3 regions of the Mesorhizobium sp. M2A.F.Ca.ET.039.01.1.1 genome follow, and region 1 is predicted to be linked to each of the others. Evidence: predicted binding sites of a transcription regulator. Region 1 holds the regulator's gene; each other region holds the start of a gene.
The links. The regulator PhoB, encoded in region 1, activates phosphate uptake and scavenging genes when phosphate is short. The targets are predictions, from matches to a motif close to TGTCATNNANCTGTCAT.

Region 1 (10,164 bases):
CCGACGGCGAAGCCTTCGTCGCCGGCGACCTTGCCGTGCTGCGCACCGGCGAAACTCAGGAGATCGAAGAGACGGTGGTGCTGCCGGACGGCAGCGTCAGGCACCAGTTCGCGCGCAAGGGCGCGATGATCGCCTCCGACGGCTCGCTCTATCTCATCGGCTCCACCACCGACATCACCGAGCTCAAGCAGCGCGAGGCCGAGCTCAGCGAAGCACAGCGGCGCGCCGTGCTCGCCGACCGGGCCAAGTCGGAATTCCTCGCCAATATGAGCCACGAGATCCGCACCCCGATGAACGGGGTCCTTGGAATGGCAGAGCTTTTGGCAAAGTCGGACCTCGATCCGAAGCAGAAGACGTTCACCGACATCATCGTCAAATCCGGCAACGCGCTGCTCACCATCATCAACGACATCCTCGATTTCTCCAAGATCGACGCCGGCCAGCTGGTGCTCGACCCGGCGCCGTTCAATCTGGCCGAGGCGATCGAGGATGTGGCGACGCTGGTCTCGACGCGCGCCAAGGAGAAGGACCTCGAGCTCATCGTGCGCATCCAGCCGGGGCTCGAAGGCCAGTTCGTCGGCGATGTCGGCCGTGTCAGGCAGATCGTCACCAACCTGCTCGGCAACGCGGTGAAGTTCACTGATGAGGGCCATGTGCTGGTCGACGTGACAGGCGAGCGGGTTCCCGCGGGAACGAAGCTCACCATTTCCGTGACGGATACCGGCATCGGCATTCCCGAGGACAAGCTGAAGGTGGTGTTCGAGAAGTTCAGCCAGGTCGATACCTCCTCGACCAGGCGGCACGAAGGCACCGGGCTTGGCCTCGCCATCACCTCGCGGCTGGTCGAGATGATGGGCGGCGAGATCGGCGTCGACAGCGCCGAGCGCAAGGGCTCGACCTTCTGGTTCACGGTCACGCTGCCCCGGGCCGAGCAGGGCGGGCAGCGCATCACACCGGTCGACGTCACCGGCGCGCGCGTGCTCGTCGTCGACGACAACGCCGTCAACCGCTCGATCCTGAGCGAGCAGATGGCGTCGTGGACGTTCGATGCCTGCGCGGCCGAAAGCGGCGCCGAAGGGCTTAAGGTGCTGATTGCCGCCGCCGCCTATGGCGTGCCGGTCGATTGCGTCGTGCTCGACTATCAGATGCCGGGCATGACCGGCGCCGAGATGGCGCGCATCGTGCGCAACACGGCGGGCCTGGCGCATACGCCCATCATCATGCTGACCTCGGTCGACCAGTCGCTTGCCAACACGACCTATCGCGACCTCGGCATCGATGCGCAGCTGATCAAGCCGGCGCGCTCCTCCGTCCTTCTGGAAACGCTGGTCGCGACCATCCAGCGTCATCGCCACAGCAGCGCCGCGGCACGACCCGCCGTTGGCGGCAGCCTATCGCAAGCCGCGCCGGCGCAGACGGCGACGTCGGACCGCGCCATGCTGCAGCCGCCGCCCGTGCGTGCGCGCCAACGCCCGGCCGAAGCCGAGCGCGGGCTCGACATCCTCGTTGCCGAGGACAATGAGGTGAACCAGATGGTGTTCACCCAGATCCTTGGCGAGACCGGCTACCGCTTCGAGATCGTCGGCAACGGCCGCAAGGCGCTCGATGCTTTCGGCAAGCTCAATCCGCGCATGATCCTGATGGACGTGTCGATGCCGGAAATGAACGGGCTGGAAGCAACAGGCGCCATTCGCAAGCTCGAGCAGGACATGGGCACGCATGTGCCGATCGTGGGCGTCACGGCGCATGCGCTGAAGGGCGACCGCGAACGCTGCCTCGAGGCCGGCATGGACGATTACCTGCCGAAGCCGATCAGCCCGCGGGCGCTGCTCGAAAAGCTCGAGCGCTGGCTGGGTTCGGATATCGAGACCCGGCGCAGCGCGGGTTAAAGCGAATTTAGCCGGCAGGCGGGCGCAAGGCGTTGACGTATGCGTATGGTGCGATCGCACCATATCAAAGCAAACGCCAAGCTCTGACAATCGTAGCATTGATTCCGCTCTTCGGTTACGGGCGGGAGCAGCGACCGCCAACAAGAAACAGCGTCGACTCTACCCCAACGGACCTGTTTTCGGCGATGGCCACGCCATGATCCGCTCTGGCATGCAGGCAACGCGCTCTCGTCCGGATTTTATTTCCCGGCGGCCGCGATCCGGCCGCCGGGATAATTTTTGATTCAAAAGTCAGACAAGTCGCTGATTCCCGCGGCAAACTCCGGCCGACCCGCAGAGACCGCCGGAAGCCCTTCCGAGCATCCCCGTTCAGGCGTTACCGGGCTGACACGAAACTGTCATGCGACTGTAATAATCGAAGTCTATTGCGCTCACCGGGCGCCGATAGAACGGGTGCCGAAAGACCATCTTCCGAACAGGAGTAGGCCACATGAGACATTTCATCCGCTCTGCGGCCGTTGCGATTGCAATGGCTGCGGCATCAACCCTTAGCATCTCCGCCGCGATGGCAGCCGATATCTCCGGCGCCGGCGCCACCTTCCCCTATCCGATCTATGCGAAGTGGGCCGACGCCTACAAGAAGGAGACCGGCATCGGTCTCAACTACCAGTCGATCGGCTCCGGCGGCGGCATCAAGCAGATCAAGGCCAAGACGGTGACCTTCGGCGCTTCCGACGCGCCGCTGAAGGGCGAGGATCTCAACTCCACCGGGCTCGCGCAGTTCCCGATGGTGATGGGCGGCATCGTTCCGGTCGTCAACCTCGAAGGCGTCAAGCCGGGCGAGCTGGTGCTCGACGGCCCGACGCTGGCCGACATCTTCTCCGGCAAGATCACCAACTGGAACGACGAAGCGATCAAGAAGCTCAACCCGGACGTCAAGCTGCCCGACCAGGCGATCGCGGTCGTGCACCGTTCGGACGGCTCGGGCACCACCTTCAACTTCAGCTACTATCTGGCCGACGTCAGCGCCGACTGGAAGTCGAAGGTCGGCGTCAACACCGCGCTCGAATGGCCGGTGGGCATCGGCGCCAAGGGCAATGAGGGCGTCGCCAACAACGTCTCGCAGACCGGCGGCGCGATCGGCTATGTCGAATATGCCTATGCCAAGCAGAACAAGCTGACCTACACCGACCTGATCAACAAGGACGGCAAGAAGGTCGAGCCGACCGCCGCCGCCTTCTCGGCCGCCGCGGCCAATGCCGACTGGAACTCGCAGCCGGGCTACGGCGTCATCCTGGCCAACCAGGCCGGCGCCGAAACCTGGCCGATGACGTCGGCCACCTGGATCCTCGTCTACAAGAAGCCCGACGATGCCGCCGCCACCGGCGAGGCGCTCAAGTTCTTCGCCTGGTCCTACGCCAAGGGCGACGAGCTGGCCGCCAGCCTGGACTATGTTCCGATGCCCGACGCGGTCGTGAAGAGCGTCGAGGAAATGTGGGGCAAGGATATCGTCGACGCGAACGGCAAGCCGCTCTATTCCGGCATGTAATCTGACGAACAAGGGAGGGCGCTTCCGGCGCCCTCCTGTCTCTTTCGAAATGCGAGGGGCTAAATGAGTGCCGTTTCCGAAGCCGCGACATCGTCCGCCATGCGGACCAGGGAAGCGACAGTGCGCCGCTTTGCCTTCACCGACATGGTCTTCCGGGCGGCTACGCGCGCTTCCGCCATCCTCGTGCTGGTTCTGCTCGGCGGGGTCGCCATCTCGCTGATCGCCGGATCGTGGGAAGCGCTGTCGAAATTCGGCATATCCTTCCTTTCGACCGAATCCTGGAACCCGGTCACCGAGAATTTCGGCGCGCTGGCGCCCATCTACGGCACTATCGTCACCTCGGCCATCGCCATCATCATCGCCGTGCCGATCGGCATCGGCATCGCCGTCTTCCTGACCGAGCTTTGCCCCCGCCCTCTCAGGCGCCCTATCGGCATCGCCGTCGAGCTTCTGGCCGGCATTCCCTCGATCATCTACGGCATCTGGGGCCTGTTCGTCTTCGCGCCCTTTCTGCAGACGACGATCCAGCCCTTCATCATCTGGCTCTTCAAGGGCATCCCCGGCCTCAACAGCCTGTTTGCCGGCCCGCCCTACGGCATCGGCCTGCTGACCTCCTCCCTGATCCTGGCCATCATGGTGCTGCCCTTCATCACCTCGATCACCAAGGACGTGTTCGACACGGTGCCGGCGGTGTTGAAGGAATCGGCATACGGTATCGGCTGCACGACCTGGGAGGTGACGCGGCGCGTGACCATTCCCTACACCCGCGTCGGCATCATGGGCGGCGTCATGCTCGGCCTCGGCCGCGCGCTCGGCGAGACGATGGCCGTCACCTTCGTCATCGGCAACGCGCATCGCATCAGCGCCTCGCTGTTCGCGCCGGGCACGACGATCTCGGCGACGATCGCCAACGAGTTCACCGAGGCCGATGGCGCGATCTACACCTCCTCGCTGGTGGCTCTCGGCCTGATCCTGTTCATAATAACCTTCATCATCCTGGCGCTCGCACGCTACATGCTGCTGCGCATCGATAGCCGCACGGGAGCCTGACCGATGGCGACTGCCGCATCAATTCACCAGAGCCGCAAGCGCAAGAATGCCGTGATGATGGCGCTGTGCGTCATCGCCGCCGGCATCGGCCTTGCCTGGCTGGCGCTGATCCTCGGCGCCCTGCTCTACAAGGGGCTCTCCGGGGTGTCGCTGGCCGTGTTCACCCAGATGACGCCGCCGCCGGGCGATGCCGGCGGCCTGCTCAACGCCATCTACGGCAGCATCGTGATGACCATCATCGGCATCTTCGTCGGCACGCCGATCGGCGTGCTGGCCGGCACCTACATGGCCGAGTATGGCCGCTTCTCGAAGCTCACCACGGTGGTGCGCTTCATCAACGACATCCTGTTGTCGGCCCCTTCGATCATCGTCGGCCTGTTCGTCTATGAGCTGATGGTGCGGCCGATGGGGCACTTCTCGGCCATCGCCGGCGCCGTCGCGCTGTCCATCCTGGTGATCCCCGTCGTGGTGCGCACCACCGAGGACATGCTGAACCTCGTGCCCAACGCGCTGCGCGAGGCAGGCACCGCCATCGGCGCGCCGCGCTGGGTGGTGATCCGCTCCGTCGCCTACCGCGCGGCGCTGTCCGGCATCGTGACCGGCATATTGCTGGCGATCGCCCGCATCTCCGGCGAGACGGCGCCGCTGCTCTTCACCGCGCTCAACAACCAGTTCTGGTCGAGCAATCTCAATGCCCCGATGGCCAGCCTGCCGGTGACCATCTTCCAGTTCGCTCTCAGCCCTTACGAGGAATGGCAGCAGCTGGCCTGGACGGGCGCACTCATGATCACCTTGACGGTTCTCGGGCTGAGCATCATCGCCCGCAGCCTAACCGGACGCAGAGAGGACAGATGAAACCGATGTTGTCCACCGACCTGAACGTAGCCGACACGACCGTCGAGAAGGCCAAGATCGAGGTCAAGAACCTCAACTTCTACTATGGCCAGTCGAAGGCGCTGAAGGACATCAACCTGTCGCTGCCCGAGCGCAGCGTGACCGCCTTCATCGGCCCGTCGGGCTGCGGGAAGTCGACGCTGCTGCGCGTCTTGAACCGCATCTACGAGCTTTATCCGAAGCAGAGCGCCGAGGGCCAGGTGCTGCTCGACGGCAAGAACATCCTCGATCGCTCGCAGGACCTCAACCTGCTCAGGACCAAGATCGGCATGGTGTTCCAGAAGCCGACGCCGTTCCCGATGTCGATCTACGAGAACATCGCCTTCGGCGTCAGGCTCTATGAGAAGATCAGCAAGGCCGAGATGGACAGCCGCGTCGAGTCGGCGCTGAAGCGCGCCGCACTCTGGAACGAGGTTAAGGACAAGCTCAACGCCAGCGGCCAGAGCCTCTCGGGCGGCCAGCAGCAGCGCCTTTGCATCGCCCGCACCGTCGCGGTGAAGCCGGAGGTCATCCTGCTCGACGAACCGGCCTCGGCGCTCGATCCGCTCTCGACCGCCAAGATCGAGGAGCTGATCGACGAATTGCAGGCCGACTACACGATCGTCATCGTCACCCACAACATGCAGCAGGCGGCGCGCGTGTCGCGGCAGACGGCGTTCATGTATCTGGGCGAGCTGGTGGAATTCGACCGGACCGAGAAGATATTCACCTCGCCCCGCGAGAAGCGCACCCAGGACTACATCACCGGCCGCTTCGGCTGAGCTCATACGAGGACAACATCATGGCCGAACATACCGTCGCCTCGTTCGACGAGGATCTGAGGCAGATCAGCCGGCTCATCAACGACATGGGCGATCTCGCCGGCTCCATGGTCGGCGGCTCGACCAGGGCCCTGCTCGAAAGCGACAATGCGCTGGCGCAGCGCGTCGTCTCCGACGATGCCATCATGGACGCGCGTCAGCGCGAGCTTGACGACCGCGCCATCACGCTGATCGCCAAGCGCCAGCCGATGGCGGACGATCTTCGCCACGTGGTCGGCTCGATACGCATGGCGGGCGACCTCGAACGCATCGGCGATCTCGCCAAGAACATCGCCAAGCGCGTCGGGTCAGTCGGCGTCAGCACCGCCCCGCGCGACCTCACGCATTCGATCGATTCCATGGCGCAACTGGTGCTGATCCAGGTCCAGGGCGTGATTCAGGAATATACGGTGGGTGATGCCACGGCGCTGGCCAAGCTTCGCAACGACGACGAACGCATCGACGTCAAATACACCTCCGTCTTCCGCGAGCTGTTGACCTACATGATGGAAGATCCGCGCAACATCACCGCTTGCACTCATCTTCTGTTCTGCGCCAAGAACCTCGAGCGCATCGGTGACCATGTGACCAACATCGCCGAGAACGCCTATTATGTGCTGACCGGCACGCAATTGCCCGCCAACCGTCCCAAGCAGGACGAGACGGCAATGTCGGCGCCGGCCGCCTGACGGAAAAGGTTACCCCGATGATCGCGCCACGCATCATGGTGGTGGAGGACGAGGAGCCGCTGGGGGTGCTGCTTCGCTACAATCTCGAATCCGAGGGTTACCAGGTGGAAGTGGTGACCCGCGGCGACGAGGCCGAAATCCGCCTTCAGGAAAATGTTCCCGACCTGCTCGTGCTCGACTGGATGGTGCCGGCGGTCTCCGGCATCGAGCTCTGCCGGCGTCTCAGGATGCGGCCCGAGACCGAGCGGCTGCCGATCATCATGCTGACCGCGCGCGGTGAAGAAAGCGATCGGGTTCGAGGTTTGTCCACCGGCGCCGACGACTATCTGGTCAAGCCGTTCTCGACGCCGGAGTTCATGGCGCGCGTCAAGGCGCTGCTGCGCCGCGCCAAGCCGGAGGTGCTGTCCAGCGTGCTCAAGGTCGGCGACATCGTGCTCGACCGCGAATCGCACCGCGTCTACCGCAAGAAGAGCGAGATCAGGCTGGGCCCGACCGAGTTCCGCCTGCTCGAGTTCATGATGCGGCATCCCGGCCGCGTGTTCTCGCGCAGCCAGCTACTCGACAATGTCTGGGGCGAGACGATCTATATCGACGAGCGCACGGTGGACGTGCATGTCGGCCGCCTGCGCAAGGCCGTCAACAACGGCCGCATGCCGGACGTCATCCGCACCATCCGCGGGGCGGGTTATGCAATCCGGGAAGACTAGGGATATGCTGATATTCAGGTGAGGCCGGCCTGCGAATGGCGGCTTCCTGCGCTTCCGGTACTCACGTACCAAAAAGTACGCTCCGTTCCGGTTCTCGGAACCCACCATTCTCGACTCGGCCTGACCTGAATCTCAGCATATCCCGGCGCTTGAGCTTGCGGCTTATGCGACGTGCTTGCCCGCTCTTGCCTGGACACCCGGCGCGAAGATCTCCTGATCGACGAAGGTCAGCGCGCGGGTGGCGCAGCCTTCGCGGATCAGCGGCAGCTCGTTCGGCTCGGTGTCGAAGGAGATCGAGCTCGAGTGCTGGCCGCCGGCGGTCTGGGCGATCGCCTCCCTCAGCGCCGGCTCGATCAGGTCGAAGGCGGCCGCGCTGACGCCGACCATGGCGACCGGCGCCGGGTCGATGAGGGCGAACAGGCTGCCAAGACCGAAGCCCAGCGCCTCGCCGGCCCGACGATAAGCTTCCCGTTCGGGGCCGTCCTCCTGCCGGGCCTTTGCGGCCAGCGCGCGCATGTCGGCGTCGCCGATGTCGGTCGGCGCGGCGTCCTCGCTTATCCCCATGGCGCTGCGCCAGATGGCGTAGTTGCCGGCATAGGCCTCGACGCAGCCGCGGCGGCCGCAGCGGCAAAGCGCGCCGCCCGGACGATGGATCATGTGGCCGAACTCGCCGCCGGAGGAATGCGTGCCGGTGAACAATTCGCCCTTCAGCACCAGGCCCATGCCGATGCCGTGCGAGAGCAGGATGGCTATGAAATTGTCGCGATAGCGCTCGGGATCGCGCCATCGCAGCGCCACCGCCATCATGTTGCAGTCGTTCTCCATGGTGGCGGGGATGCCGAATTCCCTCTCCAGGATGTCGGCGAACGGAATGTCGGTCAGCGGCGTGATCGGCGACCATAGCATGGCGCGCGCGTGGGAATCGGTGATGCCTTGAATGCCCATGGCGATGCGGGCGACGCTGCCCACGTCGAGATCGGGATCCTGCAGCCGGCGCCGGACGATCGCCAGGCACTCGCCGATCAGCTCGTCGCGCGGCATGACGAGCGTGTCCAGGCGCCGCTGTTCCTCGGCGATCACCTGGCCGGCATAGTCGATGACGGCGACCGACAGGAAGTTCAGCGACAGCACCACCGTCAGCACCGCGGCGGCTTCGGGATTCAGCGCCAGGCCGATCTGCGGCCGGCCGCGTTTCAACGCCGTCGGCTCGCTGGCCTTGCTCTCGGTGAGGATGCCCTCCTGGATCAGATCGGCGGAGATCGCCGAAATGGTCGAGTGGCTGAGGCCGGTGGTGGCGGCAATTTCCGTCCGCGATGGCTGGCCGGCGCGGCGCACGGCCGAAATCACCATGGCGCGGTTGCGCCGGCGCAAATCGTCGTGACGGATTCCGACCGACATCGTCTCGCACGTCCTCCCCGGTCATCGCGGCCTTGTGATGATGCCATGGCCTGTCGCTGACACGCTAAGGATAGTGGCAGAAGCCAAAGCCGATGTCATTATTTATTGCGGACTCCGAAAAAAATGCCTGGACCCATCAAATGCCATCAGAATGTCGGTTGACAGCTTCATTTCGCTGGACCACTATTTTTTTGAGGCTCGAAAAAAAGCCTCTTATGCCGGCCTTCGGGCCAGTCTGGGTCGCGCCGCACAAGGCGCAGGGAGGATATCATGAAAAAATTCGCAGCCGCCATTCTGGCGGGCGTAGCCATGTCGCTGACGCTGGCTTCGGTCGCCGAGGCGAAGGACAAGGTGATCGGCGTCTCGTGGTCGAATTTCCAGGAAGAGCGCTGGAAGACCGACGAAGCGGCGATGAAGGCCGCAATCGAGGCCGCCGGCGACAAGTATATTTCGGCCGACGCGCAGTCCAATCCGGGCAAGCAGCTGACCGACGTCGAAAGCCTGATCTCGCAGGGCGCCAATTCGCTGATCATCCTGGCGCAGGATGCCTCGGCAATCGGCCCGGCGGTGCAGAAGGCGCTCGATGAGGGCATCCCGGTCGTCGGCTACGACCGCCTGATCGAGAACAAGGACGTTTTCTACCTGACCTTCGACAACAAGGAAGTCGGCCGTATGCAGGCCCGTGAGGTGTTTAAGGCCAAGCCGGAAGGCAACTACGTCTTCATCAAGGGCTCGGGTTCCGATCCGAACGCCGACTTCCTGTTCTCGGGTTCCATGGAAGTGCTGAAAGAGGCGATCGACAGCGGCAAGATCAAGAATGTCGGCGAGGCCTATACCGACGGCTGGCTGCCCGCCAACGCGCAGAAGAACATGGAGCAGTTCCTGACCGCCAACGACAACAAGGTCGACGCGGTCGTGGCCGCCAATGACGGCACCGCCGGCGGCGTCGTCGCGGCGCTGACGGCGCAAGGGCTGGCCGGCACCGTTCCGGTCTCGGGCCAGGACGGCGACCACGCGGCGCTCAACCGCATCGCGCTCGGCACGCAGACCGTGTCGGTGTGGAAGGACGCGCGCGAGCTCGGCAAGAACGCCGCCGAGATCGCCTCGCAGCTCGCCGACGGCAAGAAGATGGGCGACATCGCCGGCGCCAAGGACTTCACGACGCCTGGCGGCAACACCGTCAAGTCG
Region 2 (10,164 bases), on a different contig from region 1:
CGCCCGTCTCCCCTGCCCGTCGACGGCAAGAAGCTCGGCCGTGTCACCGAGGCGGCCTTCGGCCAGCGCCGCAAGATGCTGAGGCAAAGCGTGAAGAGCCTGGGCGGCGAGGCTTTGCTGACACGGGCCGGCATCGACCCGACGCGGCGGGCGGAAACGCTGAGCGTGGAAGAGTTTGTCCGGCTGACGAACGCCGTTTGACCGCCGACGCCACCACTGGAACCCACATTCCCGACGATCAAGCCAATGCGCATTTTGCCGCGAGACGGCAGGCGGCGGGTGGCAAGTGAGGGTCGTCTGACTGACCTTTGCGCTTCGCGAGCCGCCACAGGCCGGCGCTGCCCCTCATCCGGCCCTTTGGGCCACCTTCTCCCCGTAAAACGGGGAGAAGGAAAGGCTGCCTACTCCGTCTTCTCGTCCAGCAATCCCGAGATGAAGTCGAACAGGCCAGGCCGCCTGTCGCGGCGCAGACGCTCGGCAGCAACGATGGCGCGGACCTCGGCGAAGGCGCGGTCGAGATCGTCGTTGACGATGACGAAGTCGTATTCTTTCCAATGCTCGATCTCCAGGCGAGCGTTCTTCAGCCTGGTCTCGATGACGGATTCCTGGTCCTCGGCGCGTCGCTTCAGGCGCGCCTTCAATTCCTTCATCGACGGCGGCAGGATGAAGATCGAGACGATGTCGGCGCGCATCTTCTCCTTGAGCTGCTGGGCGCCCTGCCAGTCGATGTCGAACAGCATGTCGCGGCCTTCGGCCAGCGCGATTTCCGCCGGCTCGCGCGGCGTCGCATAGCAATTGCCGTGCACCTCGGCCCATTCGAGCAGCGCGTCGGAATCGCGCAGCCGCTCGAAGTCGCGCATGGAGCGGAAATGATAGTGGACGCCTTCGATCTCCGAACCGCGGCGAGGCCTTGTCGTGACGGAGACCGAAAGCTCGAGGCTTGGATCGCTCTCCAGAAGGTTGCGCGCGATCGTCGACTTGCCGGCGCCCGACGGCGACGACAGCACCAGCATCAATCCGCGGCGGCGGATCCGGGATCCCAGATCCCTGGCAGCCGTCGGTTCCTTGGCAACCATTCCCGTCACTCCAGATTCTGGACCTGTTCGCGAAACTGGTCGACCACCGCCTTGAGCTCCAGCCCGATCGCGGTGACCGCGGCGGCGTTCGACTTGGAGCACAAGGTATTCGATTCGCGATTGAATTCCTGCGCCAGAAAATCGAGCTTGCGGCCGATCGCACCGCCGCCTTTGAGCAGCGTCCGCGCCGAAGCGACATGCGTCTTCAGCCGGTCGATCTCCTCGCGGATGTCGGCCTTGGTGGCGAGGAAGGCCGCCTCCTGATGCAGCCGGACGGCATCGAGATTGGCCGAGGCATCCATCAACAGGCGTACCTGCTCCGTGATGCGCTCGCGGATTGCCGCCGGCTCCCGCGACGGATCGGCTTCGGCCTTCAGCGTCAACGCCTCGATCGCGTCGATATGGCCGGAAAGCAGCGCGCCAAGTGCCGCGCCCTCGCCTTGCCGCGCCTGTTCCAGCCCGGCGAGCGCTGCCTCGAGCGCCGACAGGATCGCGGCGTCAAGAGCGGCGCGCTCCTCCTCGGTCTCCATCGCCTCGGGAATGTCGAGCACGCCGCGCAGCGAGAGCAGGCCGTCGGCGGTGGCGGGCTCGGTGCCGAACTGCTCCTGCAAGCGCTTCGCCAGTCCCGCCAGATCCTTGAGGAACGCCTCGTTAACCACCGGCTGGGCTTGCCTGGCAGCAGCGCGGCCGACGGTCAATGTCGCCTGGAAATTGCCGCGCGCGAAACGCTTCTGAACAGTCTGCCGGACAGAGGTCTCCAGCCGGTCGAAACCCTGCGGCAACCTCAGCCGAACCTCGGCGCTCTTGCCGTTCACCGATTTCACCTCCCAGGCGATCGAGGTGCCCTCGCTCTCGGCGGCGGACCGCGCGAAACCGGTCATGCTTTGCAGGTTCATTGTGCCTGTCATCCCCTGTGGCAGGCCAACGCAAGCGGCCCGGCGCTACACGCCCTAGAGCGTTTCACCGTTTCACGGAAACGGCGAACCACTCTATCTCTTTGTTTTTACGCAATTCCGGACGGAAAACCGCTCACACTTTTCCTGGAATTGCTCTAAAAATCGCCGGACGATCGGCCGGCGCCCCCTCAAAACATGAATATGGCGTCGCGTCAAAGGACGCGTGCGGCATGCTTATTGAGCCGCGTCGCCGCCCGCGTCGCCGTTTTCGCCGCTGTCGCCATTGTCGCCGGCGTCGCCGCCATCGGGAGCGGGCGGGGCCGTCGTCTGGCCGGAAGCCTTGGCGGCGGCGTCCGCCTGCTTCTTCTGCAGCGTCCGATAGCGGGCGACATTCTGGTTGTGCTCTTCCAGCGTCGCGGCAAAGACGTGGCCGCCATTGCCGTCGGCAACGAAATAGAGATCGCTGGTCTTCGATGGATTGGCGACCGCTTCGAGCGCCGCGCGGCCCGGGTTGGCGATCGGCGTCGGCGGCAGGCCCTTGACCAGATAGGTGTTGTAGGGCGTCTGCTTGTCGAGGTCGGACTGATAGATCGGCCGGTCGGCGGGTTTGCCCTTGCCGCCGAACAGGCCGTAGATGATGGTCGGGTCGGATTGCAGCCGCATGCCCTTGGCCAGCCGGTTGAGGAAGACGGCGGCAACGCGCGAGCGTTCGTCGCTCCGGCCCGTTTCCTTTTCCACGATCGACGCCAGCGTGACGAAATCATCGATATTGGCGATCGGCAGGTCGGGCGCGCGGTGCGACCAGACGTCCTCGACCAGCTTCTTCTGATCGGCGACGAGCTTGTCGACCATCTGCTGGCGGGTGGCGCCGCGGGTGAAGCGCAACGTGTCGGTGGCGATGCTGCCCTCGGGCGGCAAGGTCGCCGGCATGTCGCCGGTGAGCGCCTCCTGATCGGCCACGCGCTGCAATGCCTGCTCGACCGTCAGCCCTTCGGGAATGGTGAGCGAGTACATCACCGACTTGCCGCTCTTGAAGAGCTCCATGATGTCGCGCATCGAGGCGCGCGGCTTGATGGCGTATTCACCGGCCTTCAGCGCCGATTCATTGCCGGTGGCGCGCACGCCGAGCCGGAAGATGCGGGCATCGTTGATCAGGCTGCGGCGTTCCAGCTGATCGGCGATCTCCTGCACGCCGGTGTTGGGCTTGATCATGAAGGTGTCGCCATTGGCGGACGGGCCGGGCTCGACGAAAGCCTGCATGCCGAAATAGAGCGCGGCCCCCGAGGCCAGCACGATAAGGATCGCAATGGACAGGAAGAAATTCAGGAACACCACGACCTGGCTGCGCGAGGCGCGCGAGCGCTTCGACGGCGGCGGCGTGCCGGCTTCCGGACGCAACGCCTCGGCCGCGGTCTTCGGCACGATCGGGCCCTTCGCGCCTTGCCGCCCGAATTCCCCGTCGCTCGGATTAGTGTTCATGACGCCCTGCCGTCTGATCTTGCAACGAATCCCCCGGCGCAAGGCTAGGGGCGAATTTGGCAAAAATGACGGCAGTTGGCGGACTGCCGATTAGCTGTCTGTCTCGGAGCAATGCCGGGTGGAACCGTGCACTCCTCCCGGGGCCGCTCCGGTGCTGCTCAGCCGTTGTAACGCTGGAACACGAGCGAGGCGTTGGTGCCGCCGAAACCGAAGGAATTCGACAGCGCGACGTCGATCTGGCGCTGGCGCGGCTTGTTCGGCACGAGATCGATCGCCGTCTCGCGTTCCGGATTGTCGAGATTGATGGTAGCGGGAGCGATGTTGTCGCGGATGGCAAGGATCGAGAAGATCGCTTCCGCGGCGCCCGCGGCGCCCAGCAGATGGCCGACCGACGACTTGGTCGACGACATCGAGATCTTCGAGGCGGCATTGCCGACCAGGCGCTCGACCGCGCCAAGCTCGATCGTGTCGGCCATGGTCGAAGTGCCATGGGCATTGATGTAGTCGACATCGGCCGGGGAAAGCTTTGCCCGGTTCAGCGCCGCCGTCATGCAGCGGAAGGCGCCGTCGCCGTCCTCGGCTGGAGCGGTGATGTGGTAGGCGTCGCCGGTTAGTCCGTAGCCGGTGACTTCGGCATAGATCTTGGCGCCGCGCGCCTTTGCGTGCTCGAGCTCTTCCAGCACGACGACGCCGGCGCCCTCGCCCATGACGAAGCCGTCACGGTCGCGGTCATAGGGACGCGAAGCGGTCTCAGGCGCATCGTTGCGGTCGGTGGAGAGCGCGCGGCAGGCGGCGAAGCCCGCGATCGACAGCCGGGTGACCGGCGCCTCGGCGCCGCCCGCCACCATGACGTCGGCATCGCCCCACATGATCAGCCGAGCCGCGTCGCCGATGGCGTGCGCGCCGGTCGAGCAGGCGGTGACGACCGCGTGGTTCGGGCCTTTCAGGCCGTGACGGATGGAGACCTGGCCAGAGACCAGATTGATGATCTGCCCGGGAATGAAGAACGGGCTGATGCGGCGCGGGCCGCGATCCTTGAGGATCATCGCGTTTTCGGCGATGCCGTCGATGCCGCCTATGCCTGAGCCGATCAGCACGCCGGTGGCGCACTGGTCCACATGCGTCTCAGGCTTCCAGCCGGAATCGGCCAGCGCCTCGTCGGCGGCCGCGATGCCGTAAAGGATGAAGTCGCCGATCTTGCGCAGTTCCTTAGGCTCGAGCACGGCCTCCGGATTGAAGGTGCCATTCGAGCCGTCGCCGCGCGGGATGATGTGGGCGATCTTGCAGGCAAGATCGTCCACCTCGAACTCGGTGACGCGGCGGCAGGCGCTGCGGCCGGAAAGCAATTCCCGCCAGCTATGCTCGACGCCCATGCCAAACGGCGAAAGCAGGCCAAGGCCCGTGACGACGACACGCCTCATCGCAGGTCCTCCCCGATTATGCCTGCGAAAGAACTCAGGCCGAGGCCTTGTCGATGTACTTCACGGCGTCGCCGACGGTGAGGATGGTCTCGGCGGCATCGTCCGGAATCTCGACGCCGAACTCTTCTTCGAACGCCATGACGAGTTCGACCGTGTCGAGGCTGTCCGCGCCCAGGTCGTCGATGAAGCTCGCCTGCTCCGTCACCTTGTCGGCATCGACGCCGAGATGCTCGATGACGATCTTCTTGACGCGCTCTGCGGTGTCACTCATTTGGGCAATCCTCGTCTTATGTTTGTCGATCTTCGTTAGCGGGCGGAATGCCGCTAATCAAGCTGAAAGATGGTCTTGCGGGCAACGCAACGCCGCAGGACCGGTTTTTGCCCGAACCGCCGGGTTGCGGGCCGCATTACACGAAAAATGCCGGGCGTCCAAGCCGAAATGGCTGTTTTCACAGGCGTCCGGGGCTTGGCCGGTCAGATCATTGCCATGCCGCCATTCACGTGAATGGTCTGGCCGGTGACATAAGCCGCCTCATTGGAAGCGAGGTAGGCAACCGCGGACGCGACCTCGGCGCTGGTGCCCATGCGCCTTGTCGGGATGGCGGCCATGATCATCTCTTTCTGCTTGTCGTTGAGCTTGTCGGTCATGGCCGATTCGATGAAGCCCGGGGCGACGCAGTTGACGGTGATGTTGCGGGTGGCGATCTCCTGCGCCAGCGATTTGGAAAAGCCAATCATGCCGGCCTTGGAGGCGCAATAATTGGTCTGGCCGGGATTGCCGGTGACGCCGACCACGGAGGTGATGTTGATGATGCGGCCATGGCGGCGGCGCATCATCGGATGGGTCAACTCGCGGGTCAGCCGGAACACGGCGGTAAGGTTCACCTCGATCACGCTGTCCCAGTCGGCGTCCGACATGCGCATGAACAGGCCGTCCTTGGTGATGCCGGCATTGTTGACCAGGATATCCACGCCTTCGAGATCCGCCTCCGCCTTCTGGCCGAGCGCCTTCACCGCGTCGCGGTCGGTCAAATCCGCCGGAAACAGCTTTACGCGGTCGCCAAGCTCGCCTGCCAACGCTTCCAGCTTCTCCACGCGCGTGCCGTGCAGGCCGACGATGGCGCCCTGGCTGTGCAGCACCCTGGCGATCGCCTCGCCGATGCCTCCCGATGCGCCGGTGACGAGCGCCTTGCGGCCGGTCAGTTCGAACATTTTTCTCTCCTGATCTCAGAGGGGCACCCTTGGCACAGGTGCCGTCAAATCGCCAGCCTGTCAGGCGAGCGCCGCCAGCGCCGCCTCTACCTCCGCCGCCGTGCCGATGGCACCGGTGGCGATGTCGCGGTTGATGCGGCGCGCCAGGCCCGACAGCACCTTGCCGGCGCCGACCTCGTAAAGCGTGGCGACACCATTGGCGCCGAACCATTCCACCGTCTCGCGCCAGCGCACGCGGCCGGTCACCTGGTGGACCAGCCGGCGGGCGATCTCGTCCGGGTCGCTGGTCGGCGTCACCGTCACGTTCGAGACGACCGGGACCACCGGCGCCTGCTTTTCCACGCTCGCCAGCGCCTCGCGCATGATGTCGGCCGCCGGCGCCATCAACGCCGAGTGGAAGGGGGCCGAAACCTGCAGCATCAGCGCCCGCTTGGCGCCCTTTTCGGTGCACAGCTTCGCCGCCAGCTCGACCGCCGCTTTGGCGCCTGAAATCACTAGCTGGCCGCCGCCATTGTCGTTGGCAACCTGGCAGACGGAGCTTTTGGCCGCTTCCGCGCAGGCCGCTGCGACATCGGCTTGCTCCAGCCCGATGATGGCCGCCATGCCGCCCTCGCCGGCGGGTACCGCCGCCTGCATGGCGTTGCCACGGGTGCGCAGCAGCTTCGCAGCATCGCCGACCGAAACGAAGCCGGCCGCGGCAAGCGCGGAATATTCGCCCAGCGAATGGCCCGCCACATAGGCCACCTTGTCCTTCAGCGAGAAGCCGCGCGCTTCGAGCGCCCGCATCGCCGCCAGCGACACCGCCATCAGCGCCGGCTGGGCGTTGGCGGTCAGCGTCAGCGTCTCTTCCGGGCCTTCCCAGATCAGTTTCGTCAGGTTTTCGCCGAGCGCGGCGTCCACTTCCTCGAAGGCGCGGCGCGCTTCCGGGAATTGATCGGCGAGGTCCTTGCCCATGCCGACGGCCTGGCTGCCCTGTCCCGGAAAGGTGAATGCGACGGCCATTTTTGGTGTCTCCAGAGCCTGATTTTTCCCTGCCTCTGGCGCAAGGCGCACAGCCAAGTCAAGCCCGCGGGCATCCCTTTAACCCGTCTTTCAGCCGGAAAACCCGACTGACTCCCTGTTCCAAAAGGCTTTTTGGCGATCACACCTGATGAAAACCGCTCACGTTTACTTTGCTGGCTCTTCTTATTTCCGCCACAGGCGCTAGCTTTGCGTGACATTTTGATGACAGAGCCGTGACGTGCGTGGAAGGCGTGTTGCGTGGCCGGGGGAAGTAGAGTGGCAAGGATCAGGAAAGGCGCGGCCAAGCCCGTGCCGCAATTTTTGGAAGACGATCCGTCCACCGGCTACCTGCCGGGGCGACCTTGGCCGACCGTACGCTACGGCCTGGCGACGCTTCTCGTCTCCGCTCTTCTCGTGTTCGCGATCGAATGGATCGTGCGCGGCGATTTCTTCGGCACGGTCGATTTCTTCCTGCAGCCCTTCAAGCCGGGCTGGACCACCATCATCGTCTTCGCGCTGGTGCTGGTCGGGCTGGACGCCGTGATTGGCCGCAGCCACCAGAGCCTGATGATCGTGGCGCCGCTGACGCTGGCGCTCGCCTTTGTCGGTCACCAGAAATCGCACTATCTCGGCGATCCGCTCTATCCGACGGATTTCCTCTATGCCCGCCAGATCATGGCGCTGATGCCGCTTCTGGTGCGCGAGCGGCCATGGACGGCCATCATGCTGGCCGCGGCAATCGTCGGCGGGCTGGCGCTGCTGGTCTATGGCTGGCGGATCTGGCGTCGGCGGGGGCCGATCCTCAGCCGCAAGGGTCGTCTGGCGCGGCTGGCGCTTGCCGTGCCGCTGCTCGCCTTCTTCGTATCGATCATGGATTACGCCACCTTCTCGTGGACGCGCGACCGGCTGCAGATCATCCCGATCATGTGGGACCAGAAGGAAAACTACGCCTCGAACGGTTTTGCGCTGGCCTTCGCGATGAATGTGCCGATGGCGCATGTCTCGGCGCCGCCCGGCTATTCGCAAAAGGCGATGGACGCGATCCAGCGCTCCGACGTCGCCGCTTCGGTGCCGGAGGAGAAGCCGGATATCGTGGTGGTGATGAGCGAATCCTTCTGGGATCCGACGCGACTGCCCGGCGTCAGCATCAAGCCCGATCCGATCCCGACCGTGCGCGCCTTGCGCTCCGGCTCGATGTTCTCGCCCGAGTTCGGCGGCATGACCGCCAATATCGAGTTCGAGGCGCTGACCGGCTTCTCCAACGCCTTCCTGCCGGCCGGCTCGATCCCCTACCAGCAATATGTGCGCACGCCGACGCCCTCGCTGGCGACCTTCCTGAAGAGCGAGGGCTACCGGGCGCGCGCCATCCATCCCGGCACCAACTGGTTCTGGAACCGGGGCGCCGTCTATGCCGATTTCGGCTTCAACGACTTCCGCTCCGAAGAGACGCTGCCGCCGATGGAAAAGCGCGGGCCGCTGGCGTCCGACGCGGCCATGACCGATGAGATCATCCGCGAGGCCGACGCCAGCGACGATCCGGTGTTCCTGTTCGCCGTCAGCCTGCAGAACCATGGCCCTTACGAACCCTACCGCTATTACAATCCGACGCATTCGGTCGATGCGCCGATCAGTTCCTGGGCGCGGGAATCGCTGCTTTCCTACGTCGAGGGCTCGGCCGACGCGGATCATGGCCTGCAGCGGCTGATCGACTGGGCGAAGAAGCGCCAGCGGCCGACCATCATCGCCTTCTTCGGCGACCACCTGCCGCCGCTCGGACCCGTCTATGTCGAAACCGGCTTCCTCAAGGACAATGTCGCGCCTCGCAAGGAGCCTAGCGACGCCGCGCTCGAGCACCACGACACGCCATTGGTGATCTGGTCGAACCGCTCCGGTCCGGTGCAGAACGTGGGCGCGGTGAGCCCGGCCTTCCTGCCCTACCACATCCTGACCACGGCCGGCATCACGCATCCTTATTACACCGGCTTCCTCGGCGCGCTACGCGAACATTACCGGGTGGTCGACCGCAACCTGCTGCTATCGCCCGCGGGCGAAGCGACGCCGGACTGGGCGCGGCAGAAGCAGATCGATCCGAAGATCAACGATTTCCGGCTCATCCAATACGACATGATGTTCGGCAAGCGCCACTCGGCGCCCGACTTCTTCCCCGAGACGGTGAACAAGCTCGTCGCGCATACGAGCTGAGGCGGGCGTCCGCGCTCTGGCGTATTTGTGGGAAGTCTTGATCCTCAGATCGAATCAAGCCCGCTCCTGGCGGGTCGAGACCAATCGTGGAAGAGCCATACGCTTGGCGAAGGATTGGCTCGCTTCGTCAACGAGGCACGCAATAGTCCCAATAACCTCTAGTCCTGGCGTTGTTCGACCAGTACCAGCACAGATCAGGAGAAGGAGCCCGCGGCGCCACCGCCGCCACAGCGACTGTGACAATCGCCCCTAATGTTACGCCCGCGATTACAGCGCCAAAATAGGGGCGCCGAACCCACCTGCGCACGGGCCGCACCACCACGACAGGCCGTCTGACCACAGGCCGCCTGACAATGACTGTGCGACCGACCGGAGCGATTCTACGAAGCCTGACAAGTTCTTGGTCGGCGGCCTGCCAGGAGCGAATGTCGGGACTGACCGGGTTTGCGAACGAGCTGTCTATGCTGGCCATCGCCAGCAACGTCACAATTGCTGTTCTGATCTTCATTGCGTTCTCCTGATCATCTTTTCGGAAAGCAGGAAGGATCGGCACGAGCTGACTTATGAAAGCCGCCTCCGCACGCTAAAGTATTGGAGCCACAATTCTTGCCGTGGAGTACGTTACGGTTACGAAGCGAAGTCGCTGCAGCCTGAACCGTTTCAGTGCGACGCGCTTTGTTCGATGTCGAGACCGGCTTGGCGCAGGCCGATGGCCAATGCCTGGACCAATGCGGGATCTGTCTCGAGCCGAGCCATCATCGGGTAGAACGTCTTTTCGAACTCGGGCCATTTGGCGAGCAGGGCTGCAACGGCGAGCTTGCGTTCGTCCGCCGGCCCGACCTGTCCAAGCGCAGCGACCTTCAGCATCGCCGGTCC
Region 3 (10,164 bases), on a different contig from region 1:
CCACCATCGTGCTGAAGCGCGGCGCCAAGGGCTGCATCGTCTATGACGGCCCGATCAGCGACGACCTCGAGGACGGCATCGTCGGCAAGGGTTTCCCGATCGAGATCTACAATGTGCTGGGCGCCGGCGACGCCTTCATGTCCGGCTTCCTGCGCGGCTGGCTGGGCGGCGAAAGCTTTGCCACCGCAGCCACCTGGGCCAATGCCTGCGGCGCCTTTGCGGTGTCGCGCCTGCTCTGCGCGCCGGAATATCCGACCTTCGAGGAGCTGCAGTTCTTCCTGAAGAACGGCAGCAAGCACCTGGCGCTACGCAAGGACGAGGCGATCAACCACATCCATTGGGCAACGACACGCAGGCGCGACATTCCTTCGCTGATGGCGCTGGCCTGCGACCATCGCGTGCAGCTGGAGGATGTCGCGGCCAGGGTGGGCGCCGATCAATCGCGCATTCCGGACTTCAAGGTGCTGACGGTCAAGGCGGCGGCAAAAGTCGCCGCCGGCCGCGACGGCTACGGCATGCTGATCGACGAGAAATACGGCCGCGACGCGATGTTCGAATTCGCTCGCCATCCTTTCGCCTGGCTCGGCCGTCCGGTCGAGCTGCCCGGATCGCGGCCGCTGCGCTTCGAATTCTCGCAGGATATCGGCTCGCAACTCACCGAATGGCCGGTCGACCATTGCATCAAATGCCTGTGCTTCTATCACCCGGACGATCCGGAAACGCTCAAAGTCGAGCAGCAGCAGAAGCTGCGCGCGCTGTTCGAGGCGGCGCGGAAAGTCGGCCGCGAACTGCTGGTCGAGATCATCGCCGGTAAGCATGGCAAGCTCGACGACACCACCATTCCGCGCGCGCTGGAGGAACTCTATGCGCTGGGCATCAAGCCCGACTGGTGGAAGCTCGAGCCGCAAGCTTCCGCAGGCGCCTGGGCGAAGATAGAACAGGTGATCGTCAGGAACGACCCATGGTGCCGCGGCGTCGTGCTGCTGGGGCTGGAAGCGCCGCAGGACGAGCTGGTCGCGGCCTTTGCGGCAACGGCCAATGCGCCGATCGTGAAAGGATTTGCCGTCGGTCGCACCATCTTCATCAACGCCGCCGAACAATGGTTGGCGGGCCGGATGTCGGATGACGAGGCCATCGCCGACATGGCGTCCCGTTTCGAACAGTTGACCGAAGCGTGGCTTGCCGCGCGCGGCCGTAAAGCAGCATAAGAAACGGGCAGCATAAGAAAACGGCGTCAACGAAAGCCGGAGGAAACGACAATGACGAAGACCGTTCGCCTGACGATGGCGCAGGCACTGACCCGCTTTCTCAGCCGGCAAATGACCGAGCTCGACGGCAAGACGGTGCCGATCTTCGGCGGCGTGTGGGCAATCTTCGGCCATGGCAATGTCGCCGGCATCGGCGAGGCGCTCTACCAGGTGCGCGACGAACTGCCGACCTTCCGCGCCCATAACGAGCAGGCGATGGCGCATGCGGCGATCGCCTATGGCAAGGCGAATTTCCGCCGCCGCTTCATGGCCGCGACCTCTTCGATCGGCCCCGGCGCGCTGAACATGGTGACCGCGGCGGCGCTGGCGCATGTGAACCGGCTGCCCGTCCTGTTCCTGCCCGGCGATGTGTTCGCCAACCGCCTGCCCGACCCGGTGCTGCAGCAGGCGGAGGATTTCTCCGACGGCACGGCGAGCGTCAACGACTGCTTCCGGCCCGTGTCGCGCTATTTCGATCGCATCACGCGGCCGGAGCAGATCATCCCGGCGCTCAACCGCGCGATGCAGGTGCTGACCGATCCAGCCGAATGCGGCCCGGTGACGCTGTCGCTCTGCCAGGACGTGCAGGCCGAGGCCTATGATTATCCGGAAAGCCTGTTCGCCGAACGGATCTGGACGCCACGGCGGCTGCGCCCCGACCGCAACGAGCTTGCGGCCGCCGTCGCGGCGCTGAAAGGGGCGAAGAAGCCGCTGGTGATCGCCGGCGGCGGCGTGCTCTATTCGCAGGCTTCCGATGAACTGGCGAAGCTGGTGCAGGGCGCCGGCATCCCGGTCTGCGAGACCCAGGGCGGCAAGTCCTCGCTGCCTGACGATCATCCGCTCAACATGGCGGCGGTCGGCGTGACCGGCACCTCGGCCGCCAACCGGCTGGCGGAGGAGGCCGACGTCGTGCTCGCCGTCGGCACCAGGCTGCAGGATTTCACGACCGGTTCCTGGGCGCTGTTCAAGAATGCCGGCCGCACCATCATCGGGCTGAACACGCAAGTCTTTGATGCGGGCAAGCACTGGGCGCTGCCGCTGGTCGCCGACGCCGGCGAAGGGCTTTCCGAACTGGCCGCGGCGCTGAAGGGCTGGACGGCGCCCGCCGCCTGGACCGACAATGCACTGAAGGGCAAGACGGAGTGGCAGGCCGCCGCCGCCAAGGTGACGGCTTCGACCAACGCCGCCTACCCTTCCGATGCGCAGGTGATCGGCGCCGTGCAGCGCGCCATGGGCTCGGGCGTGACGCTGCTGAATGCGTCTGGCGGCCTGCCGGGAGAACTGCACAAACTCTGGCAGGCGGGCGCTCCCGGCTCGTATCATGGGGAATACGGCTTCTCGACCATGGGTTACGAGATCGCCGGCGGGCTCGGCGCCAAGATGGCCAAGCCTGATCAGGAGGTCGTCGTCATGGTCGGCGACGGCTCCTATCTGATGATGAATTCCGAGATCGCCACCTCGGTGATGCTTGGCCTGAAGCTCACCATCGTGCTGCTCGACAATCGCGGCTATGGCTGCATCAACCGGCTGCAGATGGCGACCGGCGGCGCCAACTTCAACAATCTCTTGAAGGACGCGCGCCACGAGGTGCTGCCCGATGTCGATTTCGCCGCGCATGCCGCAAGCATGGGTGCCATCGCCGAGAAGGTGGCGTCGATCGCCGAGCTGGAAACGGCGCTGGCCAAGGCGAAGAAGAACGACAGGACGACCGTTCTGGTCATAGACACCGATCCGCTGGTTTCGACCGAGGCCGGCGGCCACTGGTGGGACGTCGCCGTGCCGGAGGTCTCGGCGCGACGCGAAGTGAACGCAGCGCGCAAAGTCTACGAAGAAAAGCGTCAAATGCAGAAGATCGGAGATTGAAGCTGACAGCGCAGATCCCCTACCTCCCCCTTGTGGGGAGGTCGGACCGAAGGTCCGGGTGGGGGTCGGCGCTGCCCCCTCCCCGCTGCTTCGCAGCGACCCTCACCACAAAGGGGGAGGGTAGGAACGAACCGACATTGGAGTGACGACTTGAAAGCCAAACTGGGCATGTCTCCCATCGCATGGTGGAACGACGATCTCGTGGAACTGAGCGACGACGTGTCGCTGGAGGAGTGCCTGCGCCAGTCGCGCTCGGCCGGCTTCACCGGCATGGAGATGGGCCGCCGCTTCCCCAACGATCCCAAGGTGATGCTGCCGATCCTGAAGGAGGCCGACGTCACCCTTTGCGGCGGCTGGTTCTCCGGCACGCTGGTCAACGAGGACCTGGCGAAGAACAAGGACCGCATCCAGCCTATGATCGACCTGTTCAAGGCGGTCGACGCGCCCTGCATCGTTTATGGCGAGGTCGGCCGTTCGATCCAGGGCGACCGCTCGAAGCCTTTGGCCACCAAGCCAAAACTTTCGGACGACGAGATGAAGGCCTATGGCCGGCGCGTCACCGAATTCGGCGAATGGTGCGCGGAGCAGGGCATGCCGCTTTCCTACCACCATCACATGGCCGCTGTGGTCGAGACCGAGCCGGAGCTCGATGCCTTCATGCGCAACTCCGGCGAAGGCATCCCGCTTTTGCTCGACGCCGGCCATCTCGCCTTTGCCGGCGGCGATGTGCTGCGCGCCATCGACAACCATTACAAGCGCATCAACCATGTCCATCTGAAGGATGTGCGCATGGGTGTGATCGAGGGGCTCGACCGCTCCAAACAGTCCTTCCTCGATGCCGTGGCGCTCGGCGCCTTCACCGTGCCGGGCGACGGCTCGCTCGATTTCGGCGCCATCGTTCAGCGTTTCGCCGATTATGGCTATGAAGGCTGGTTCGTCGTGGAAGCCGAACAGGATCCTAAGAAGAACCCGCCGCTCAAGATGGCCCAGGTCGGCCACAAGGAGCTGATGCGAGTGATGACAGCCGCCGGCTACACGGTGGAGACGCAAGGGTTTCCGGCCTGAACGGTGGATCTGGTCCAGCGCCCGGTTTATCCGTTGCGCTTTGGGCAAATCCTGGATTGGCGTGATGAAAGACTATGAGCATCCCTTCTTCCGGCCGTTGTGGCGACGCATCGCCGTCGTCGCGGTCTGCCTGATCTGGTCGGCGATCGAGTTCGCCTCCGGCACGCCGTTCTGGGGCATCATCGCGCTCGGCTTCGCCGGCTATGCGGTGTGGCAGTTTTTCTATCTCTACAAGCCGGCGGAGGAGGCGAAGCCTCCGGCCGAGCCGAAGGAATGAGGCGGAAGCCATGGCGCGGACGTTTTTGCGGATCGGGTGCTGCGTGCGTCATAGATCGCATACGTCGGCGATTGGCCGGAACGCACCTCGCTTCGTCATCCTAGGGCGGAGCAAGGAGCGCAGCGACGCAGCGCAGGCCTAGGATCCATGCCATGACTTTGAAGTGTTGCAACGGTGCAGAATTCTGCTCCGCTGGCATTCCACGTCTGAGGTAACGGCATGGATCCTAGGGTCTCCGCGACGGAGCTTCGCTCCTGCTTCGCCCTAGGATGACGAAGTTTAGAGGCCACGGCCAACACCGAAGGTTTGCGCCGGATTCCTCAGCTGGTGAAATCTCTGGGTCGCCAGCCCGCTGAGCGAACAAGGACAGGAGAGACAAAATGTCGAAACTCATCGTCAAGGCCGACAGGGGCCACGGCCATGTCGCGCATGTCACGCCGCAAAGCGCCGGCTGGACCTATGTCGGGTTCGACCTGCATCGGCTGAAGGTGGGCGAGACGGCGTCCGGCAAGACGGGCGACCGCGAGGTTTGCCTGGTCTTCGTTACCGGCAAGGGCAAGGCGACCGCCGGCGGCAAGGATCTCGGCCTGCTCGGCGAGCGCATGTCGCCTTTCGAAGGCAAGCCGTGGTCGGTCTATGTGCCGCAAGGCACCGAATGGTCGGTGACCGCCGACACCGAGCTGGAACTCGCCGTCTGCTCGGCGCCGGGCCTCGGCGGCGGCCTGCCGGTGCGCGTCATCGGGCCGGACGATCTCGGCCAGGAGGTACGTGGCAAGGGCACCAACACGCGCTACGTCACCAACATCCTGCCCGAGGGCAAGCCGGCGGATTCGCTGCTGGTGGTCGAGGTCATCACGCCCGGCGGCCACACGTCCAGCTACCCGCCGCACAAGCACGACCAGGACAATCTGCCGGCCGAATCCTACCTGGAAGAGACCTACTATCACCGCCTCAACCCGCCGCAGGGTTTTGCCTTCCAGCGCGTCTACACCGACGCCGACCGCAACGGCGTGCGCGAGCTGGACGAGGCCATGGCGATCGAGGACGGCGATGTCGTGCTGGTGCCGAAGGGCTATCACCCCTGCGCGGCCTGCCACGGCTACGACCTCTATTATCTCAACGTCATGGCCGGACCGAAGCGGAGGTGGAAATTCCACAACGCGGCCGAGCACGAATGGCTGATGAAGGCCTGACCGCGCATTGGTCCAGCCCGGAAAAATCGTCGGCTAACGAGCTTGCGGCTGGACTTGCCTTCGAAAACCCATGAAAGCTTCGTCAATCCGTCATGGAAATCACCTATGGCAGCGGTTCCGGTGCATGTCGCCGCAAACGCCTTGGCGTTTTGGGACCCACGACTTGCCAAGACAATGACTTGAAGCGCGTCGCATGATCCTTCGGGCGCGGCGCGCTTGACGAGGAACGCCGATGCGATACGCCATCTACTACACACCGGAACAGGACGAGAAGCTGGCGCGCATTGCCGCCAACTGGCTGGGCCGTGACCCATTCGGGGCGGCGACGCGGCCGGTGGAGGCCGTCGGCGATCTGTCTGCCGCGGAAGTCGCCTTCCACACCGCCTCGGCCAGGCGCTACGGGTTCCATGCGACGCTGAAGGCGCCATTCCGGCTGGCGCCGAACGAGACCGAAGCCTCGCTGCGGGCCGCGCTCGACGCTTTCGCCGAGGCGACGCCGCCTGTCGTCATCCCGCGTCTGGTCGTCGGGCAGATCGACGGCTTCTTCGCGCTGGTGCCGGAAACGCGGTTCGCGCCGCTCAACGACTTCGCCGGCGAGGTGGTGCGCGCCTTCGACAGTTTCCGGGCGCCGCTGACCGAGGCCGAGATCGAGCGACGCAGCCCCGATGCGCTGAAGCCGGACGAGTTCCGCAACCTCTGCCAATGGGGCTATCCTTACGTCTTCGACACGTTCCGCTTCCACATGACGCTGTCGGGGCGCGTCGGGCCGGAGGAGAGCCCGCGTCTTCGCGCGGCGATCGACGGCCTGTTCGCCGACGTGCTGCGGCAGCCGGTGCCGGTCGATGCGCTGACCTTGTTCGTCGAAAGCGAGCCTGGCGCCCCGTTCATGGTGCTTTCGCACCACGCGCTTGGCCGTGGCCAGGCCCGCAAGACAGCTTGATTTGATTGCCGACCGCTCGAGATAGGACCGCCTGAGATGACCGCCGAAACCGTTCTCACCAATACCCGCATCGTGCTGCCCGACGAGATCGTCGAGGGCTCGCTTCTGTTGCGCGACGGCCTGATCGCCGCCGTCGAGCCGGGCGCTGCCCGCACCGGCGAGGATATGGGCGGCGACTACATCATCCCGGGCCTCGTCGAGCTGCACACCGATCACCTCGAAGGGCATTACGCGCCACGCCCGAAAGTGCGCTGGAACCCGATCGCCGCCGTGCTTGCCCATGATGCCCAGGTGGCGACCGCCGGCATCACCACCGTGCTCGACGCCCTGCGCGTCGGCATGGACGAGGACGCCGACCTGAAATCCGACGATGTGCGCAAGCTGGCCGATGCGATCGAAGATAGCGTGCGCCAGGATCGGCTCAGGGCCGACCATTTCATCCATTTGCGCTGCGAGGTCTCGGCGCCGGACTGCCTCGAGGCTTTCGCCAATTTCGAGACTGACGACAGGGTGAAGCTCGCCTCGCTGATGGATCACGCGCCCGGACAGCGCCAGTTCGTCAATCTCGAGACCTATGCCTATTACTACCAGCGCAAGCTGAAGCTGACCGACCGCGACTTCCAGAAATTCTGCGAGAAGCGAATGGCGGAATCGGCCCGCAATTCCGGCCCGAACCGGGTTTTCATCTCGGCCGCCTGCCGCGAGCGCGGCATCGTGCTGGCCAGCCATGACGATGCAACCGCCGGCCATGTCGACGAGGCGATCGAGCAGGGCGTGCGCGTCGCCGAGTTCCCGACGACGGAAGAAGCGGCCAAGGCCTCCAAGGCGGCGGGTCTCGGCGTGCTGATGGGTGCGCCGAACGTCATGCGCGGCGCCTCGCATTCCGGCAATGTCTCGGCGCGCACGCTTGCCGCCGACGGCCTGCTCGACATCCTGTCGTCCGACTACATCCCCTTCAGCCTGATCCAGTCGGCCTTCTTCCTCGGCGATGTCGTCGAAGGGATTTCGCTGCCCCAGGCTGTAGCGATGGTCTCGAAGAACCCGGCCGAAGCGGTCGGCCTCGCCGACCGCGGCGTCATCGAGCCTGGCCGCCGCGCCGATCTGGTGCGCGTGCGCGTCGACGACCATGTGCCGGTCGTGCGCACCGTGTGGCGCCAGGGCCGCCGGGTCGCATGATGGTCTCGGCCCTCATCGAGCGCGAGCTGGCCGATAGCCTGCCGATCCGCAACGGCGTCTTCGTCGCGGTGGTCGGCCCGAGCGGTGCCGGCAAGGATACGGTGATCGGCTACGCCAAGCAGCGTTTTGCCGGTGAGACGCGGCTGGAAATCGTGCGCCGCGTCATCACCCGGCCAAGTGACACCGCAAGCGAGGATCACGACACGCTGGCGGATGCCGCCTTCGCGGAAGCCGAGGCAGACGGCGCCTTCTCGCTGTGCTGGGACGCGCACGGCCTGCGCTACGGCCTGCCGGCCGATGTCGACTGGGCCGTGGCGAACGGCCATGTCGCCGTGGCGAATGTCTCCCGCGCGGTCATCCCGGCGCTGCGCGAACGCTACGCCAACCTGGCCGTGGTCGAGATCACCGCCACGCCGGAGATCCTCGCCGAGCGGCTGGCGGCGCGCGGCCGCGAATCGCGCGGCGAAGTGCTTGCCCGCCTGGCGCGCAGCGCCAGCGTCAAGCTGACCGGGCCGGACGTCACCTCGATCGACAACAGCGGCGACAAGGAGCTCGCCGGCGAACGCTTCGCCGAGGTGCTGCGCAAGGCGATGGCGTTTTCCGGTCTGTCGGACATGATTTAAGCGCCTTCCCTTCTCCCCCTTGTGGGAGCAGGTGGCTGCGAAGCGGCCGGATGAAGGGTGCTGGAAGGAATGAAGCGCTGGCGGTTGGGCACAACGGTGCTGCCAGGCGAACGCCATTGCCCAGCTGGAACACCCCTCATCCGTCTCGGCGCTTCGCGCCGATCCGAGAAGGAGAGGCGCCTACTTGTTGAAGTTGGCGATGAACTGCTTGAACTGCGGCGTCGGCGGCCTGGCGAACATCTCCTTCGGCTCGCCGACCGAATCCACCTCGCCCTTGTGCAGGAACATCACCTTGCTCGACACGTCGCGGGCGAAGCCCATTTCGTGGGTGACGACGAGCATGGTGCGCCCTTCCTCGGCAAGCGAGCGCATGACGCGCAGCACCTCGCCGACCAGTTCCGGATCGAGCGCCGATGTCGGCTCGTCGAACAGCATCACCTTGGGGTTCATCGCCAGGGCGCGGGCAATTGCCGCGCGCTGCTGCTGGCCGCCCGACATATGCGGCGGATAGTAGTTGCGGCGCTCCCATATGCCGACGCGCTTCAGCAAGGCCTCGGCCTGCTCCAGGCACTCGGCGCGCGGCCGCTTCAAAACATGCGTCGGCGCGGCGACGAGGTTTTCCAGCACGGTCATGTGCGACCAGAGATTGAAGCTCTGGAAGACCATGGCGAGGTTGGCGCGAATCCGTTCCACCTGGCGGATGTCGGCCGGCATCTGATGGCCGTCGCGGCTTCGCTTCATCTTGATCAGCTCGCCGTCGACCCGCACCTCGCCGGAGTCAGGGGTCTCCAGCAGGTTGATGCAGCGAAGCATCGTGCTCTTGCCGGACCCGGAGGAGCCGAGGATGGAAATCACGTCGCCCTTGTGGGCTTCCAGCGAAATGCCCTTGAGCACCTCGTGATCGCCAAAGCATTTGCGCAGGTCCTTGACGCTGATGGCAGGCGTCACTCCGGAGGACGGTGCTGCTTTCGCGGCAGCGGCGACATTTGCCGACATCACAACACCTCCGGTACGGGTTTGATTTGCTGACTCTGCTCGGGCGGCGGCCGCAGATGCGGCGACAGCCGGTATTCGACCCAGGCGAACAGCCGGGCGATCGACAGGTTGAGCAGCAGGTAGATCACGCCGGCGCAGGTCAGCACCTCGATCGGCCGGAACGTGTCGTGCTGGATCTTCTGCGCCGTTCCCATCATCTCCATGATCGTGACCACCGAGGCGAGCGCGGTCGCCTTGGTCATCAGGATGATTTCGGTCGAATAGGCCGGCAGAGCGAGCCGCAGCGCGATCGGGAGCGTGACGAGGCGGAAACGGGTGAAGGCCGACATGCCGAACGCCTTGGCCGCCTCGATCTGTCCGACCGGCACCGCCCGCAGCGCGCCGCGGAATATCTCGCTCTCATAGGCGGCCGTGTTCAAGGCCATAGCGACGATCGTGCAATACATCGGATCGCGCAGGATCGGCCACAGGATCGAGCTGTGGCGGACGAAGTCGAACTGGGAGAGGCCGAAATAGATCAAATAGAGCTGCACCAGAAGCGGCGAGCCACGGAAGATGAAGACATAGGCGCGGGTGAAATATTCGCCCAATCTGTAGCCGGAAGCCCGCAGCCAGGTCAGGCCGGTGGCGATGATCAGCCCGAAGGCGATGCCGAAGAACCAGATCTCGAGCGTCAGCGGCAGCGCCTTCAGCACGCTCCACATGGTGGGAAGGTAGAAGTCGAGATCCACCGCCACCTCACTTCGGCCGCGTGAAACTGCGCGAGGTGTAACGCTCGGCCTTT

Region 2: a site for PhoB is predicted at 7,298-7,314, ahead of EOA24_RS12590 (LTA synthase family protein). Genes of this name have one in related genera too.
Region 3: a site for PhoB is predicted at 5,723-5,739, ahead of EOA24_RS04685 (DUF1045 domain-containing protein). Genes of this name have one in related genera too.

The regions. Positions count from the first base shown of each region.
Region 1 is NZ_RZRY01000097.1:3,042-13,205, forward strand. Features, by position in the region: gene EOA24_RS10575 (PAS-domain containing protein) at 1-1,889, shown strand, start outside; gene pstS (phosphate ABC transporter substrate-binding protein PstS) at 2,380-3,438, shown strand; gene pstC (phosphate ABC transporter permease subunit PstC) at 3,502-4,488, shown strand; gene pstA (phosphate ABC transporter permease PstA) at 4,492-5,343, shown strand; gene pstB (phosphate ABC transporter ATP-binding protein PstB) at 5,340-6,143, shown strand; gene phoU (phosphate signaling complex protein PhoU) at 6,164-6,871, shown strand; gene phoB (phosphate regulon transcriptional regulator PhoB) at 6,889-7,578, shown strand; gene EOA24_RS10610 (ROK family protein) at 7,741-8,976, opposite strand; gene xylF (D-xylose ABC transporter substrate-binding protein) at 9,247-10,164, shown strand, end outside.
Region 2 is NZ_RZRY01000125.1:2,041-12,204, forward strand. Features, by position in the region: gene rsmA (16S rRNA (adenine(1518)-N(6)/adenine(1519)-N(6))-dimethyltransferase RsmA) at 1-201, shown strand, start outside; gene gmk (guanylate kinase) at 402-1,076, opposite strand; gene EOA24_RS12560 (YicC/YloC family endoribonuclease) at 1,082-1,972, opposite strand; gene mltG (endolytic transglycosylase MltG) at 2,207-3,451, opposite strand; gene fabF (beta-ketoacyl-ACP synthase II) at 3,610-4,872, opposite strand; gene EOA24_RS12575 (acyl carrier protein) at 4,907-5,143, opposite strand; gene fabG (3-oxoacyl-[acyl-carrier-protein] reductase) at 5,347-6,084, opposite strand; gene fabD (ACP S-malonyltransferase) at 6,145-7,086, opposite strand; gene EOA24_RS12590 (LTA synthase family protein) at 7,363-9,288, shown strand; partial or broken gene EOA24_RS12595 (hypothetical protein) at 9,949-10,164, opposite strand, start outside.
Region 3 is NZ_RZRY01000028.1:8,618-18,781, reverse strand. Features, by position in the region: gene iolC (5-dehydro-2-deoxygluconokinase) at 1-1,208, shown strand, start outside; gene iolD (3D-(3,5/4)-trihydroxycyclohexane-1,2-dione acylhydrolase (decyclizing)) at 1,260-3,110, shown strand; gene iolE (myo-inosose-2 dehydratase) at 3,261-4,175, shown strand; gene EOA24_RS04695 (DUF3329 domain-containing protein) at 4,240-4,452, shown strand; gene iolB (5-deoxy-glucuronate isomerase) at 4,833-5,645, shown strand; gene EOA24_RS04685 (DUF1045 domain-containing protein) at 5,878-6,585, shown strand; gene EOA24_RS04680 (alpha-D-ribose 1-methylphosphonate 5-triphosphate diphosphatase) at 6,622-7,761, shown strand; gene phnN (phosphonate metabolism protein/1,5-bisphosphokinase (PRPP-forming) PhnN) at 7,758-8,384, shown strand; gene EOA24_RS04670 (ATP-binding cassette domain-containing protein) at 8,565-9,380, opposite strand; gene EOA24_RS04665 (ABC transporter permease) at 9,380-10,111, opposite strand; gene EOA24_RS04660 (ABC transporter permease subunit) at 10,119-10,164, opposite strand, start outside.